2 regions of the Hydrogenimonas urashimensis genome follow, and region 1 is predicted to be linked to the other one. Evidence: riboswitches for the same ligand, from Rfam matches in the RefSeq annotation. Region 1 holds a riboswitch; the other holds the start of a gene.
What was found. A riboswitch is a leader RNA that binds a small molecule or an ion and turns the genes downstream of it on or off. The one in region 1 is predicted to bind cyclic di-GMP.

Region 1 (7,316 bases):
ACGCGAAGTTTTATGGTTAACGAAAAAATTTATTCCTATCTTCTGCAGAAAAGAGCGGAAACGGCTATCGCCGCCTCCTCCACATTGCCGAGAGCCCGCGTTGTGGATGAACCTTATGTGCCGAAAAAGCCATTCAAACCTATAGTACAACTCATTGTTTTGATAGGTGGAATTCTTGGCTTTATGTTGAGCATGGCCATTGCGCTTATTCGTTACAGAATGGACGATACGATTAAAAGCAGCAAAGAGTTGGAAAAACTTACGCATCTTCCTCTTTATGGTGCGATTCCCTTTCTCAGCGGTCGAAAAAACCTCAGTACTTTCCACGAGGCATTACGGGTTGTCCGAACCAATCTGGAATTTCTCCAGAATACCGGCAAATCAAAGCTTGTAACGATAACTTCGACGATTCCGAAAGAGGGTAAAACGACCATATCAACCGAGCTTGCTAAAATCATAGCAAAAAGCGGAAAAAGGGTCATCATTGTCGATCTGGATATGCGTCAATCCAAAGTACACAAGATGTTTAACCTTCCGAACAAAGAGGGCTTGAGTACACTTCTTGCAGGAAAAAATACGCTCAAAGAAGTGATCCAGAAAACCAATGAAGATAATCTGTATGTTATTACGAGTGGCCCCAAACCACCGGATCCTTCCGAACTGCTGATGTCAGATGCGTTCAAAAAATTGATTGAAAAGCTGCTGAGCGAATACGATTATGTACTACTCGATTCACCACCGATAGGTCTTGTTACAGATGCGATGATTGCTATGAGAATGTCAGATATCAATCTTGTGGTGGTACGTGCCGAATATTCGAAGAGAGAATTTGTGAAGAATATCAACCATTTTGCCAAAGAGCATGAAATCAAGGTAGGTATCATTATCAATGCACTCAAAGTATCTTCGAAAAAAGGTGCCTATGGCTATGGCTATGGAGTCAGTTACGGATACAACAACAACTATTATTCATGAAAATATCATTCGGCCCTATTGTGGGCCGAATTCATAAATATTTCGGTTGATCTATTCGAATCTTATATTTGAAAACCAGTAAATTCGTTTTCAGTCTCATGGTTTAAGATTACAGAAAAGAATTATTCAAAATTTTGTTTTTTTCAAAAATTTTCTGAAGCAGTGGCCCTTTCAGGACTGTTTCCAAAGTTTCAATTTGCTGCATTTTGTGAATATCACTTCCTAGAAAATCCACCATTCCTTTATTGACAAGCTTTTTCGCTACATTCTGAACTTTTTTGGAGTAGTATCCTGCCAATGAGTTGAGATTGAGCTGAAAAAGCACTCCTTGCTCTTTCAAAGCAGTGTATTGTGAAAAGTCACTGTGCATGTGAATGTATCTTTCCGGATGGGCAAGGACTGGAATATATCCTGCTAAAATCATGTTGAACACTATGCCTTCCAAGTCAACGGGCGGCCGCGTATATGACATTTCAAAAAGTACATATTTCCCGTGGAGTGTGAGAATGTCTCCTTTATCCAGCAATGAAAGAAAATGATCATCCAGATAATATTCGGATGCCGCCTCTAGCGTGACATCAATATCGTGGTCGGCAATAGCATCCTTTAGTATTTCCAGTTTTTCCAGAATAATTTTTGAACTGTTTTTGTATCGGTGGGACATAATATGGGGAGTAATGATGAGTTTTTTATATCCCAGTTTCTGCATGGCACTTACAAATTTGATGGAGTGAAACATCGCTTTTGATCCATCATCAATACCAGGCAGCAAGTGGGAATGGATATCCACATAAAGTTGGTGCTGAGGTTGTTTTTGTGTCGATGATTCTATTGACTCTGTTTTTTTATTGAAAATTTTGCTAAAAAAACTTGTCATTTTTTTCCCACTGTCTTTAAATTTTTTCGAAAGTATAACCTACTTATGAAAATATACAACTATTGGTTGAAAGCTATATCGGAATATTTGTCATTATATTAAGATAAATCACGTTATTATCAGCCTCCTAATTAAAATAGCAAAAGAGTAAAATCTATTTAATCTTTTTAATGATTATCTGAAATTTAATAGTTAACAGAATTTGTCGATAATGAGATTACTTCATGAATGACATAAAGGAGTAGAAATACAATGAAAATTTTGGTAACCGGAACCGCAGGTTTCATCGGTTTTCACCTGGCCAGACGACTGCTCGAACGGGGGGACGAAGTCGTAGGACTCGATAACATCAACGACTATTACGACCAGCGTGTCAAATATGGACGTCTTGAAGAGACCGGCATCGAAAAGGGTACCGATATAGAGTATGGCAAACCCTATCAAAGCATAAAATATGAGAATTACCGTTTTATCAAGCTGAATCTCGAAGATCGTGATGCCATCCAGCAACTCTTCAAGGAGGAGAAATTTGACAAAGTATGCAATCTCGCCGCCCAGGCGGGAGTGCGCTACAGTCTCACCAATCCCTATGCCTATGTCGATAGCAATATCGTCGGCTTTGTCAATCTCCTGGAAGCGTGCCGCCACAACGATATCGAACATCTCGCCTATGCCAGCAGCTCCAGCGTCTACGGCCTTAACGAAACGATGCCCTTTTCCGTCCACGACAATGTTGACCATCCTATCAGCCTCTATGCCGCCAGCAAGAAAAGCAACGAACTGATGGCCCATACCTACAGCCACCTTTATGGACTTCCCACCACGGGGCTTCGCTTCTTTACCGTTTACGGCCCCTGGGGTCGTCCCGACATGGCCCTCTTTCTCTTTACCAAGGCGATCATTGAAGACAGACCGATCGATGTCTTTAACTACGGCGAGATGCTTAGAGACTTCACCTATGTGGACGATATTGTCGAAGGAGTCCTTCGCGTCATTGACAACCCGCCCAAAGGCAATCCCGAGTGGAGCGGCAAACACCCCGATCCCGGCAGTTCCAAAGCCCCTTACAAAATCTACAATATCGGCAACAACAACCCGGTCAAGTTGATGGCTTTTATTGAAGCGATCGAGAAAGCCCTGGGAAAGAAAGCGCAGAAGAACATGCTTCCAATCCAACCCGGCGATGTCCCTGCGACCTACGCCGATGTGAGTGATCTCATCGAAGATCTGCACTACAAACCCGAAACATCCATTGAAGAGGGAATCAACAATTTTATAACTTGGTACAAGGAGTTCTACCATGTCCGATAAAATCGCCGTCATCGGCCTGGGCTATGTGGGCCTCCCCCTTGCCCACGCCTTCAGCAACAAATATAAAGTGATCGGTTTTGATATCGCCCAGTGGCGTATTGACGAGCTTCGAAAGGGACATGACAGAACCCTTGAACTTAGCGACGAGCAAGTAAAGGAAGCGATCGCCAATGGGATGGAATTCACCAACCGATTGGAGGATATCGCGGAGTGCAATATCTACATCGTGACAGTACCTACTCCCATCGACGAACACAAAAACCCTGACTTGACTCCTTTGCTCAAAGCGAGCGAAAGCGTCGGAAAGGTGTTGAAAAAAGGGGATATCGTCATTTACGAATCGACTGTCTACCCGGGCGCGACCGAAGAGGAGTGCGTGCCGATTCTTGAAAGAGAGTCGGGTCTGAAATTCAACAAAGACTTCTATTGTGGCTACTCCCCCGAACGGATCAATCCGGGCGACAAGGAGCACACCGTCACGAAGATTCTCAAAGTTACATCGGGTTCGACGCCGGAAATCGGAGAAAAGGTAAATGCGCTTTACGCCAGCATCATCACGGCGGGCACCCACCTCGCTCCCAGCATCAAGGTTGCGGAAGCTGCCAAAGTCATCGAAAACGCTCAGCGCGATATCAACATCGCCTTTGTCAACGAACTGGCGATCATTTTCAACCGGCTCGGTATCGACACCGAAGCGGTGCTTCAGGCTGCCGGGACCAAATGGAACTTTCTGCCATTTCGTCCCGGACTGGTCGGCGGCCATTGTATCGGCGTCGATCCTTATTACCTGAGTTATAAGGCTCAGGAGATTGGCTATAATCCGGAAATTATCCTTGCAGGTCGAAGGCTTAATGATAATATGGGTATCTATGTGGCCAACCAGGTGGTCAAACTGATGATTAAAAAAGAGCATAAGATCGCAGGTTCAAAAACACTTGTTCTTGGTATCACTTTCAAAGAGAACTGTCCTGATATCCGCAATTCAAGAGTTATCGACGTAATCCAAGAACTTAAAGATTACGAGATCGATGTGGATGTATACGATCCGTGGGCTGATCCCCAAGAGGTAAAACGTGAATATGGTCTGGACCTACTGGAACAAAGGGATCTCAATGGCAAGAAATATGACGCAATTATTCTGGCGGTGGCTCACAATGAGTTCGAATCTTTTGACATCGACAAAGTGAAGAATGGTCAAAAAACAGTCGTTTATGATATCAAGTCCAAACTCAAAGAGAGTGACGGTCGGCTTTAAGGTTTTATGTCTAAAAATGGGGCCAACTAAACCTTGGTTCCCACTTTCTCTTGTTTTTGTTCATTAACAGTAGTGCTACCTTTTTTCGTTTGATTTAAGATTTGTTTAATATGAATTGTATCATAATGATGTATGTGAAAAGGCCAAACCTGTTGTGAAGCAGGGACGGAAAGCCACGGGTCTTTACCAAAAGGTCAAAGACAGCCGGGTTGCCTTGATTCTTTATTCCTCGAAAGAGTCAAGATCTTCTTTTATGAAACCTTTTCCACGTTTTTTAATGTATGTAGGATATGCCAAACCCATTGTGAAATGGGGACGGAAAGCCACAGGTCTTTATGTTTTATAAAGACGGCTGGGTTGCCATGATACACCCGTATCATGTTTTCCTATTTGATCGATATGTAAATCTTAGAATTTGCATATTTCTGTCTCCAATTCTTCTACTTTAGTGGTTTGCTCCTTGCATACGCTTAGTCGAAAGTAATGTTTTTTAAATGAGAAAAATAATTACTTTCATTATCGACTAGTCTTGTAAAAGGAGACACATTGAGACCAATCAAGATAATGAGAAACGCGCTTGTTTCAGCAGCAGTCGCCACGCTGTTTACAGCCTGTGGCGGTAGTGGCGGAAACAGTGCCGAAAGCAGCCTGGATTCAACAACCTTGAATACAGCTTCGACTCTTATTACAGGCCAGTTTATCGACGGACCTGTCGAGGGAATTGATTATGAATGTTCATCGGGAAAAATGGGTGTCACTGCCGAAATGGGAGAATTTACGTGCCCACAGGGAGATACCGTTACGTTCAAGGTAGGAAAGATTATATTGGGTGAAGCAAAAGTGGCTTCCAAAATAACTCCGTTGACTCTGCATCCTGAAGATCCTGAAGCTGCTGTGAATGTTGCTCAGCTTCTTCAAACATTGGATGATGACGGCGATCTCAATACATTTGTAATAGACCGAGAAAAGGTGAAACGTATTGAACAACCTCTTGATATCGCTTCTCCATCATTTGATCATGAGGCGGAAGCTGTCATTGGATCTGTACTTGTGGATGAAGAATCGGCAATCCGTCATATGCGTGAAAGATCGGCCATTGACATTTCACTCGATCTATCATCAGACGAAACAGTTAATGATCAATCCAAATATGAGGAAATTTCTGAACCGAGTCATCAGCAAAAAACCGAAACGGAAAAGGTACTTCCACAAGATAATATTCCGACACAAGATATAGATAGCTTGGAGAATGGCAATGAGGACGGTATGGTTTCAAACCTGGATAGTTCTGCCAAAACTTCAAATAGCGAAAAAAATATCGAAAATGAAAAAAACATAAGTGGCGAAAATGAAAACGACGCCGAAAGGTCGCTTAAGGATGAAATCACTTCCCATAATGTCATAGAAGAATCTGATAAACAAGACAACATTGCAGATGCGGATGCGTTCCCGGCAGCCTCAGAAGAGGTTGTTTCATCGACAGAAGAGTCGAAGAGTATGGAAGAGTCTTCGGATGTTCAAGAAAGCGATCAGACGTCAGAGCCCATGGATGGTTGTCGGCACGGATCGGCGAAAGTAATGGGGAAGATATTCAAGTACAGCGGGGGAGATCCTGTCGCCAATGCGAAAGTGAGCATCGGAGGCTGTGTGACAACGACCGATGAGAACGGTTATTACACACTGGAGAACATTGCCGAAAGTGATAGAGCGGTAGTTACGATCAGTGCAGAGGGTTATTACACAAACAGCAAAATCATCCAGGTGAAACAGTATGTCAACGGCACGACGACCGTTTCTCCGAACTATTTTGCCTATCCGCTGGATCGGTATGATGACCATGAAAGCTATGACAGCAAAACAGAGAAAACTCTAGTGACTTCAAAAGATGCGAGCATCGAGATTCCGGCCGGAGTTTATGAGGACAGCGAAGGGAATATGTACACCGGTGAGGTTCAGGCCGATATAGCCTACGAAGATATATTCACCAGCAAAGGGCGATACGAGTTTCTCGGCGCCTACAAGGGGATCGACAGTAACGAAGAAGAGAGGATGCTGACCTCTTACGGAATGATGATCATCGATCTAAGAGACAGTGATGGCAATCCGTTGAAGATTGCCGACAGCGCTGTCATCCGCTTTCCGGCAGTTTCCAAAGCGAAAGCGGAAACGATTCCCCTGTGGTATTATGACTATAAAGAGGGGATGTGGATCGAAGAGGGGTATGCGACCCGCCAGAGTGACGGTTCCTACAAAGGAGAGATTTCTCATGCCGGCGCATGGAGCCTGAGTATGCCGATTGAAGAGGCGGCAGGCCTATATACCGGAAGGATCGTATACGAAGACGGGACACCGGCCCGTGGCATCCGCATCCAGGCACGGGGTGAGAACTGGATCATGACGGATCTTTCCACGGATGAAGATGGAAGGTTCGAGATCGAGGTGGTACCCAACAGTGACTTCAAGATTCGGGCGTACGATTACGTCAAGAAGTTCGAGGCGGTATTTAAGGAAGTGATCCCGGGCATCAAACCCGGTGAAACTTTCGAAGACAAAAGATAATTTTTGTCTCAATGATATTCCCAGAATTTTGTCACAAATTTGTTGGAATTTCGGGAATTTCACGTTCTTTTACAACATATTGTCAAACATAAACCGGAGCCATGAGTGATATTGTGGCTCCAAAATAAAAATGGCAATGTTTCGATTAATACTGATTAACTGATTGTTTATCCACTATTAGCCCTATGTATATATACTTTCAATTGCGTAAGACGATTTATTTGTCGGAGCAAATAGATATAGGAGATTTTTTTGAGAACAATCAGAACACTCAGAAATATTTTAGTGACAATTACAGCCATGACACTGTTGACTGCATGTGGTGGAGGCGGCGGCAGC
Region 2 (7,316 bases), 490 kb from region 1:
AGGGTTTGAGATCGACGTCATCTTCGGTGAAAAAGGTCGACTCCCCCTCCATCGTGACGAAAGGAATCGTCTTGCCCACATCATCCGTTCCCGAAGGTTCGGTGATGACACCTTTGTGATAGAGGATGGAGGCGAGATTCGCGATGATGCCCGCACCCCCTTCCGTCTCCTTGCCCCTCTGGGCCTGGGATGTACACGCGCCGTGTGACTTCAGATCGTCCACCGTCCGGAAACAGGTCCTAAAAACGTTCATATCCCCGGCATCGAGCATCCGCTGCATCGCGTAGCCCCCGGCATTTCCCCAGAAACCATCCTGCGTCAGCTTGATATAGCGCTCGTTTCCCAGAGGATAGGGATTCTGGCTCTTTTCACTGATCTCTTCTATATTCGTCATGTTTCCGGCCAGCTGGGACGGACCGCCGTAGAGGTAGATGATGATGGTCTGCGCATTGTTGTTTTCGTATACGGAAGGATCGAATTCGATACGGTCATAGTCGAGATCGGCGCTTTTGAGCGAAAGCGGCAGAACGGAAGAGATGCCAAGAGCACCGAGTCCTTTCAGAAAGTGCCTTCGGTTGAAATGTGCTTCGTTAAAATCGGTTCGTTTCATCTTCATCCTCCTATTTCACCGCTTGGAATTCGTAAATGGAATCGAGTCTGGAAAGGTAGTCGAGCACCAGCATCGCAAACTCCCCGCGCTCTTTGAGATCGTCGATCTCTTTTCGGTTACCATACAGGTCGATCCAACTCAGATTGTCGAAGGTTTCGTCGTAATCCTTTTCGTCGTCGATCAGGTCTATGAGGAAATTCCTCTCCTCCTCGGCCGCTTTGCGCCCCGCGATCGAAAGGAAGAGCGAATCGACGATATAGCCGGCGCGTCTTCTTTCGTTGGGCGCCCATTCGTGCAGCCTTCTTCCGTCTTCGCCCAGCTCCGTCGGACTGATCAGATCGGCCGGCAGATTTTCGAAAAGCTCGTAATAGGGCCAGCCATCGTCACTGTTTTGCAGTGAGGCGTTGCGTTCGTAGTTGGTCATGACATTTTCACGAATCGTCTTGTGGAACCATGCGAAAGATTGCGAATCGAGCGGCACCTCGACCTTGCGCCCCAGCTTGTAGCGCATCGTCGACTGGTGCATACTGTCGAGATTGCGCGCGATGTAGTAGAACGATTTCGCCTTGGGAAGCCACTTCAGCGCTTTGGCGATTTGATAGAAGGACTCTTCGAAGGAGCGTGTTTTGGCCGACTCGAGCAGGTAGGCTTTCGAATAGACGATCTGCTTGAGCAGTCCCGTCCAGGTCATCGGCCGGCTTGCAATCAGCTGATCGACGACACGGTTTTTCCGCTCTTCCGTGAAATTGGGGAAATAGAGGTCGACGAGCCGCCGAGTCACCGCGGGAACGAAAGTGGGCTGCAAAACGAGGGCGCTGTAGAAATCGGTCCCGTTTTTGATCACCTGGCCCGGGAAGAGATCGGTGATCGGCTCCACGTTTTCGTCCAGCGTCATGACGAGCGTGTTCGAACGGCGGTCGAGTTTCCAGTTTTTCAAAGCTTTCGCCGCCAAAGGAACGTGGGCATCGTTGAAATCCATCGTATAGATCTCCAGCATCTCCCGACCGTTGTCCTCGGGGCTTCGGAAGCGGCGCCAGTTTTCGTCGGTCATCATGTGGGTGAAAGTCACCCATTGCATACTGAAGCCCGCGTCGAAATCGCGCACCAGGTCCCCGTACACGTCGATCGCGTCGACGGTGTAGACCGTGTCGAGCTCGTAGGCCGGCGAAAAGAGAATGGTCTGACTGAGGATGTAGGCCGCCCATCGGTTGATATAGGCGCGCCCCGGCTGAAGCTCGTAGAGACGGGCAAGCATCGAGGCGACGATCTTGTTGTCGCCCCAGCCGTATTCGTCGTAATATTTCATCTTCTCTTCCACAGCCGCTATCTCTGCGGGAGAGTTCTGCCTGTCGAAGAGGGCCCGGGTATCGCTGATGAAACTGCCGGAGTTGACGGCTTCGACCAGCGTATCGTAGTCGACACCGTAAAAGAGTGTGCCGTAAAGCTTGATCGCCACTTTATATTTTTGCTCTTCGGTGAGTGCATTGAAATCTTCATCCGTCAGCGGGGCGAGCCGATACCGATCGTAGGGTATCTCGCTGGCAAGAACCGGTATGCTGTAAAGAACCGGTCCGGAGGCGATCTGGTTGAAGGCATCCTCATCCGTCAGTTTCAGGTTTCGGACACCGCTGTCGGCATATTTGGCATAGGATTCCTTCAGGTGCGCCGCCGCCTTCGCGAAAGAGACAGGCGTAATGTCTAGCGACGGTACGCGCTTGGCCACCTTTTCCACGACATCTGTCAGTTCGTTCTCGGTTTCGGGCACTTTCAATATCCCCTGCTCTTTCAGGGCGGAGACGACCTCCTCCTTGATCTCGATGCCGTTGGTGGGGTCCGCATCCGCATCAAGAGACTGAAGGAGCGCATCCACTCTCATGTCGCTCTCGATGATGAGAGCGCCGTCGGAGAGCTGGGTCTCTTCCAGTGTACGCAGTCTGATGTTTCCGAGTGTGAAGGTACACCCTTTTCCGACCTCGAAACGGAATGCGCCTTCCTCATCGGTGATCCCGTGCTGGCTCCCACAGTTGTAGGCGACACCCTTGACAGGGGAATCGACCAGATAGGCGGTCCCGACGACTGAAGAGCCACCGCTTCCGGGGAGGACGCCCCCGTCTGACGAAGCGGTCGTGGAACCGCCGCCTCCACCGCCACAGCCGACAAGAAGCATACCGGCCGCCACGACCAATACATGACGCAGTTTGCTGTTCACTTTACTCATTTCTCTTCCTTTCCATAACATTGCGAGGCAGTTGCAATGCTCCATTATAGAGGATTGCAAAGGGCTTTTGCTTCGCGATTCACAGTGGTTGATGGAACATGAAGGAAGTGGGAGGAAAAATCAATGCAGGTAAATGAGTCTTACTCTTTATTGAACGAATGTCAACAAAGAGGCAACCTGGCGATCTTCGCAAATCACGCGAAGACCCATGGCTTTCCGTCCCTGCTTCACAACAGGTTTGGCAACTGAACCTCCATTATAATGAGAGGATTCTTAATCGGTGTTTAAACAAACATTCTTCTTAAAATTGGTTTACATTCTCTCCTCTTCGATATCCTCGACAATCTCCGCGAGGATTTTCCGATCGATTTTGTCTCTTTTTCCTTTGTAGATATTCTCTTCCAGTCTTTCGAGAGCCTCTTTGATTCTTTCATCCTCCTGGGCATAGGGAAGAAGAAGATCCAGCAGTTCTCTGTCGTTTTTGGCGTGTCGGATCGCTCTGGCGATGTCGAACTCTCTCTTTTTCATGAAAACAGGAAGCTTCCGGTTGCCCAGCCACCAGGCGCCTGCGGCCCCCAGCACGATGCCGACAAGAAGATAGAGCCAACGGTATTCCTCCTCTTTTTCTTGACCTTTCAAGCTCCTGCCTTCTTTGCCGGCGGTCGTAGCCGAAGGGACTTTTTCGGTTTTTTCAGGAGGTCTGCCCAAATCCTTTACATCGGCGTTCTTTTTGCCTCCGACCACTTTGATAGGAATCGGTTCCGTGCGTTTTTCTATGACCTGCTGACGCTCTTTGTCGTAATATCTCAGAACAAAAGAGGGAATCGTGAAATCGTGATCGGAGACGATCGTGACCGTCTCCTTGAAAGTTCCGCCGTAACGTCCTTCCGTAATCCGCTCCTTGACCACGGGATCGTCGCTGTAGACCACGGTGTCGGGAATGTGGGGTTCGAACTTCTTGATATCGTCGATATTGCCCTCCCCTTCGATCTCAATCGTCACGCGCACCGGCTGATTGGCCTCCACTCTCTGCCTGTCGACCGATGCACGGATCGTGAAATCGCCATAGAGTTCCACATTGCCAGGAAGCGGGTCGACCTGGATCGTCACGGCATTGGAAGCGATTCGGCTCCACTCCAGTCTCGCAAAAAAACCGTTGAAAAAGTCGTCGTCGAAAAAGGGATCGTTGATGGGAGGCTTCACACGGACCCGCTTGGCGATCTTCGCTGTCAGGGGGCCGAGTTTGAAACTGCCGGCCTTTTGGGGAAAGATCAGGTAGCGCTGTTTTTCGACGATATACTCCCCTTCGTACGACTTCTGCACCTCTCCCACTTTTTTGATCCAGAAGTTCGGAAACTCGGGGGATTGAAGATCCACCTGCGCGAACCGGGCATCTCGGCGGTAGCGAATCACCACATCGAACGTGACCGGCTCGCCCACATGCACCCTTTTTTTGTCAATGTCGATTTCAAGCCGGGCATCACCCTTTCGGGTACCCGGTTTGGGTGCGTCGCTCACGCTGATTCTGACCGGATCGGTCCGGTAGAGGGTGCCATCGACTTTCACTTCCAGCGAAGGGATCGTCACATCCCGCATCGGCGCGAACGTGTAGCTTTTCGTCACGCTTCGGGAGGTATGGCCATTGATGATGGAGATGTTCGATCGCTGGGACGTACCCAGAATCGGAAAACCGTCAATCTCTTTCAAAACGGGAAAGGCGACATCCTCTCCCTCCGCCGTGATCGAGAATGTAACGGTGTCTCCCCGTGTCACCTCTTTCCTGTCCACATGCATCTTTATGCCTGCTGCGGCCAGAAAGAGCGGGACGAACAGCAGCGCCCACAGCAGCCGTTTACCAGGGTGTCGTCTCATCCTCGCTCCTTTCGCTCTTTTTTGTCGGCATCGGCAGCATCAGAGTGTGTATGCCGCGCTGGTTCAGCACTTTGTTCCATTTCCGCAACTCCATTTCACTGATCGGTTCCTCCCTTTTGGCTTCCGGTTTCTGGATTTTCCCACCTTTTTGGGCCTCTGGTTCTCTTTTTTTATCCTCACCGGCGTTTAGCTTTTCGTTTTCATCTCTCTTTGTCTCTGCGGTTTCGCTCTTTTGTTTCATCTGCTCTCTCTTGCCGCTTTGACTCTTCTGATCGTTTTGTTTGCTCTTTTCGCTCTTTTTTTGGTTCCCGGCGCTTTGGTTCTGTTTCCGGGAGTTTTTGCCGTCGGTTTCTTGGTTTTCGTTTCGTTCCCTCTTTTTCTGGCGTTTTTTCTTCTCTTTAATCTTTTTCAGCAGTTCAAGATTGAAACGGGTCTCTTTGTCCTCTTTGATTTTCAAAGCCTCCTCATAGGCCCTGATTCCTTCGTCGATCTTCCCAAGATGAGCGTAACAGTTTCCCATATTGTGCAGCTTTTCAAACTGCAGACTCTCTTTGTTCACCTTTTTGAAAAACGATAGTGCCTCTTCGTATTTTCCTGCTTTGTACAAAGCGTCGGCCGCGTTGAACGTCGCTTCGTCACTCCCCTTTTTTGCCAACTCTTTGTAGAGTTTCGCAGCCTTGTCGAATTCTCCCTTTTCATACGCATCTTTCGCCCGTGTCGGCGTCAGGAAATCGAGTGCGCCGGCATACGCAAGTGAAAAAAACAAAATTGATATTAATAAATATCTAATCATTGTCTCTCTCCTCCTTCGCTCTTGACAGGCCGTCTCATCTTTGCAGGGAGAGATGTATGGGCCATAAGAAAGAGAAGAATCGACAGCATCAACGGGTAGTAGAAGAGCTCTTCGCGTTCATGGATGGTCCGCTCCTTGATCTCACCGGATACAAGACGCGATCGGATGAACTCTGCCAGACGTTTCATGTCGCTCGAGCTGAAAGAGAAGCGCATATAGACTCCCCCGGTTTTTTCGGCAAGGGAGGATACGGCGGGGTTTAGTCGGGTGATGACCACATTGCCGTTTCTGTCGCGGACCACATCCCTTCCGATCTTCATCACACCCCCCTTGCGGGTTCCCAAAGCGTAGATGAAGACCTTGATTCCCTCTTTTTTGGCGAAGGCGATCTCCCTGGAAAAATCTTTTTGGTCCCCGCCGTCGGTGAAAATGAGCAGGGCTCTTTTCTTCCTCTTTTTCAGCAGGTCGGCCGTCACCTCCAGGGGAGCCATCATGTCGGTTCCCTTGAGTGTCACATAATCGAACCCCATATGCTTGACGAGATATTTCAAAGAGGCGTAATCACGTGTCAGCGGTGCGATGAGAAAGGCACGGGAGCTAAATCCGATGACACCTATGCGTGTCTGCTTCATTGCATCAAGAAGGTCGAAAAATTTCCGCTTGGCCAGTTCGAACCGATTGGGAAAGAGATCGTTGGCGAACATGGAACGGGAGATATCGAAAGCGACCACCAAGTCCACGGTCGACTCTTTCACCCGGATCACCCCCTTTTCCATGACGGGGCGCGCGAGGGCGACAAGTCCCAGTGCGATCGCCAACAGCAGGAGTGTTCTGCGGGCTCTTCGGCTCAATCCGCTCCCTTGGGCCACCATTTTCCGATAAAGCTCCGGGCTGAACCGCCTGCTAAGATCGTCCCCTTTTTTTCGGATCACGATCCCCAGCGGCACCAGAAAAAGAATCAATATTAAAAAATATGGATAAAGAAACGTCATCGGTCCGCTCTCCTCTCACGCCGGATAGGAAATCGAAGGCCGAGGGTGGAAAGAAGTATCAAAAGCAGGGCCGTGCCGAGCGGCCAGGCGTAATAGTAGCGCTTTTTGACATAGCGGTTGCCTTCGATTTCGCTCTTTTCGAGGCGGTCGATAGTCTCGTAGACCTTTTCAAGTTTCTGCACCGTATCGGCCTCGAAAAACTTGCCGCCCGTCTCCTTCGCGATTTTTCTGAGCACGTAGGGGTTGTAGTCGCCCCGTCCGCCGATGCCGATCGTATAGACCTTGATGCCATACTTTTTCGCCGTGTTGATCGCCACCTCCAGCGGCACAGTCCCGGCATTGTCGATTCCGTCTGTCAGAAGTATGGCAATCTTGTTTTTCGCATTGGAATCCCTGAAAAGCTTCGTACTCATGAAAAGCGCCTCATAAAGTGCCGTACGCCTAGTTCCCGCGATCCCGACCTCCACCTTCTCCAGAAGCCTCAGAAGGGAGGTCTTGTCGTAAGTAAGAGGCACGGCCACATAGGCGAAATCGGCGAAGATCGTCAAACCGATCTTGTCATGTTTTCTTGCTTTGACGAATCGGGTGACGATATCTTTGACGATGCCGAATTTGTTGTTTTGCGCCATCGACCCGCTGGCATCGAGGATCAAGGATATTTCGTACCCCTTCTGCCTCTCGATGACGATCTCGTTTGTGACGACCGGACTTGCCAGGGCTGTCACCAGAAGAGAAAAAGTGGCGGTTTTGGCGAGAGCATGGAGCCGCGATCGGCTCCGGGAGATCGTATGCAGCCTGTCGCTGCCGGGAAACCAGATGCTCTCGTAACGG

Region 2: another riboswitch for cyclic di-GMP. It lies ahead of JMG82_RS02330 (hypothetical protein); the one in region 1 lies ahead of JMG82_RS04830 (peptidase associated/transthyretin-like domain-containing protein).

The regions. Positions count from the first base shown of each region.
Region 1 is NZ_AP023212.1:963,978-971,293, reverse strand. It holds gene JMG82_RS04850 (GumC family protein) at 1-975, shown strand, start outside; gene JMG82_RS04845 (tyrosine-protein phosphatase) at 1,085-1,852, opposite strand; gene JMG82_RS04840 (NAD-dependent epimerase) at 2,105-3,163, shown strand; gene tviB (Vi polysaccharide biosynthesis UDP-N-acetylglucosamine C-6 dehydrogenase TviB) at 3,153-4,418, shown strand; cyclic di-GMP riboswitch class I at 4,551-4,635, shown strand; cyclic di-GMP riboswitch class I at 4,701-4,783, shown strand; gene JMG82_RS04830 (peptidase associated/transthyretin-like domain-containing protein) at 4,965-6,977, shown strand.
Region 2 is NZ_AP023212.1:470,269-477,584, forward strand. It holds gene JMG82_RS02325 (DUF1501 domain-containing protein) at 1-610, opposite strand, end outside; gene JMG82_RS02330 (hypothetical protein) at 621-2,828, opposite strand; cyclic di-GMP riboswitch class I at 2,997-3,081, opposite strand; gene JMG82_RS02335 (BatD family protein) at 3,141-4,700, opposite strand; gene JMG82_RS02340 (tetratricopeptide repeat protein) at 4,681-5,466, opposite strand; gene JMG82_RS02345 (VWA domain-containing protein) at 5,490-6,485, opposite strand; gene JMG82_RS02350 (vWA domain-containing protein) at 6,482-7,316, opposite strand, start outside.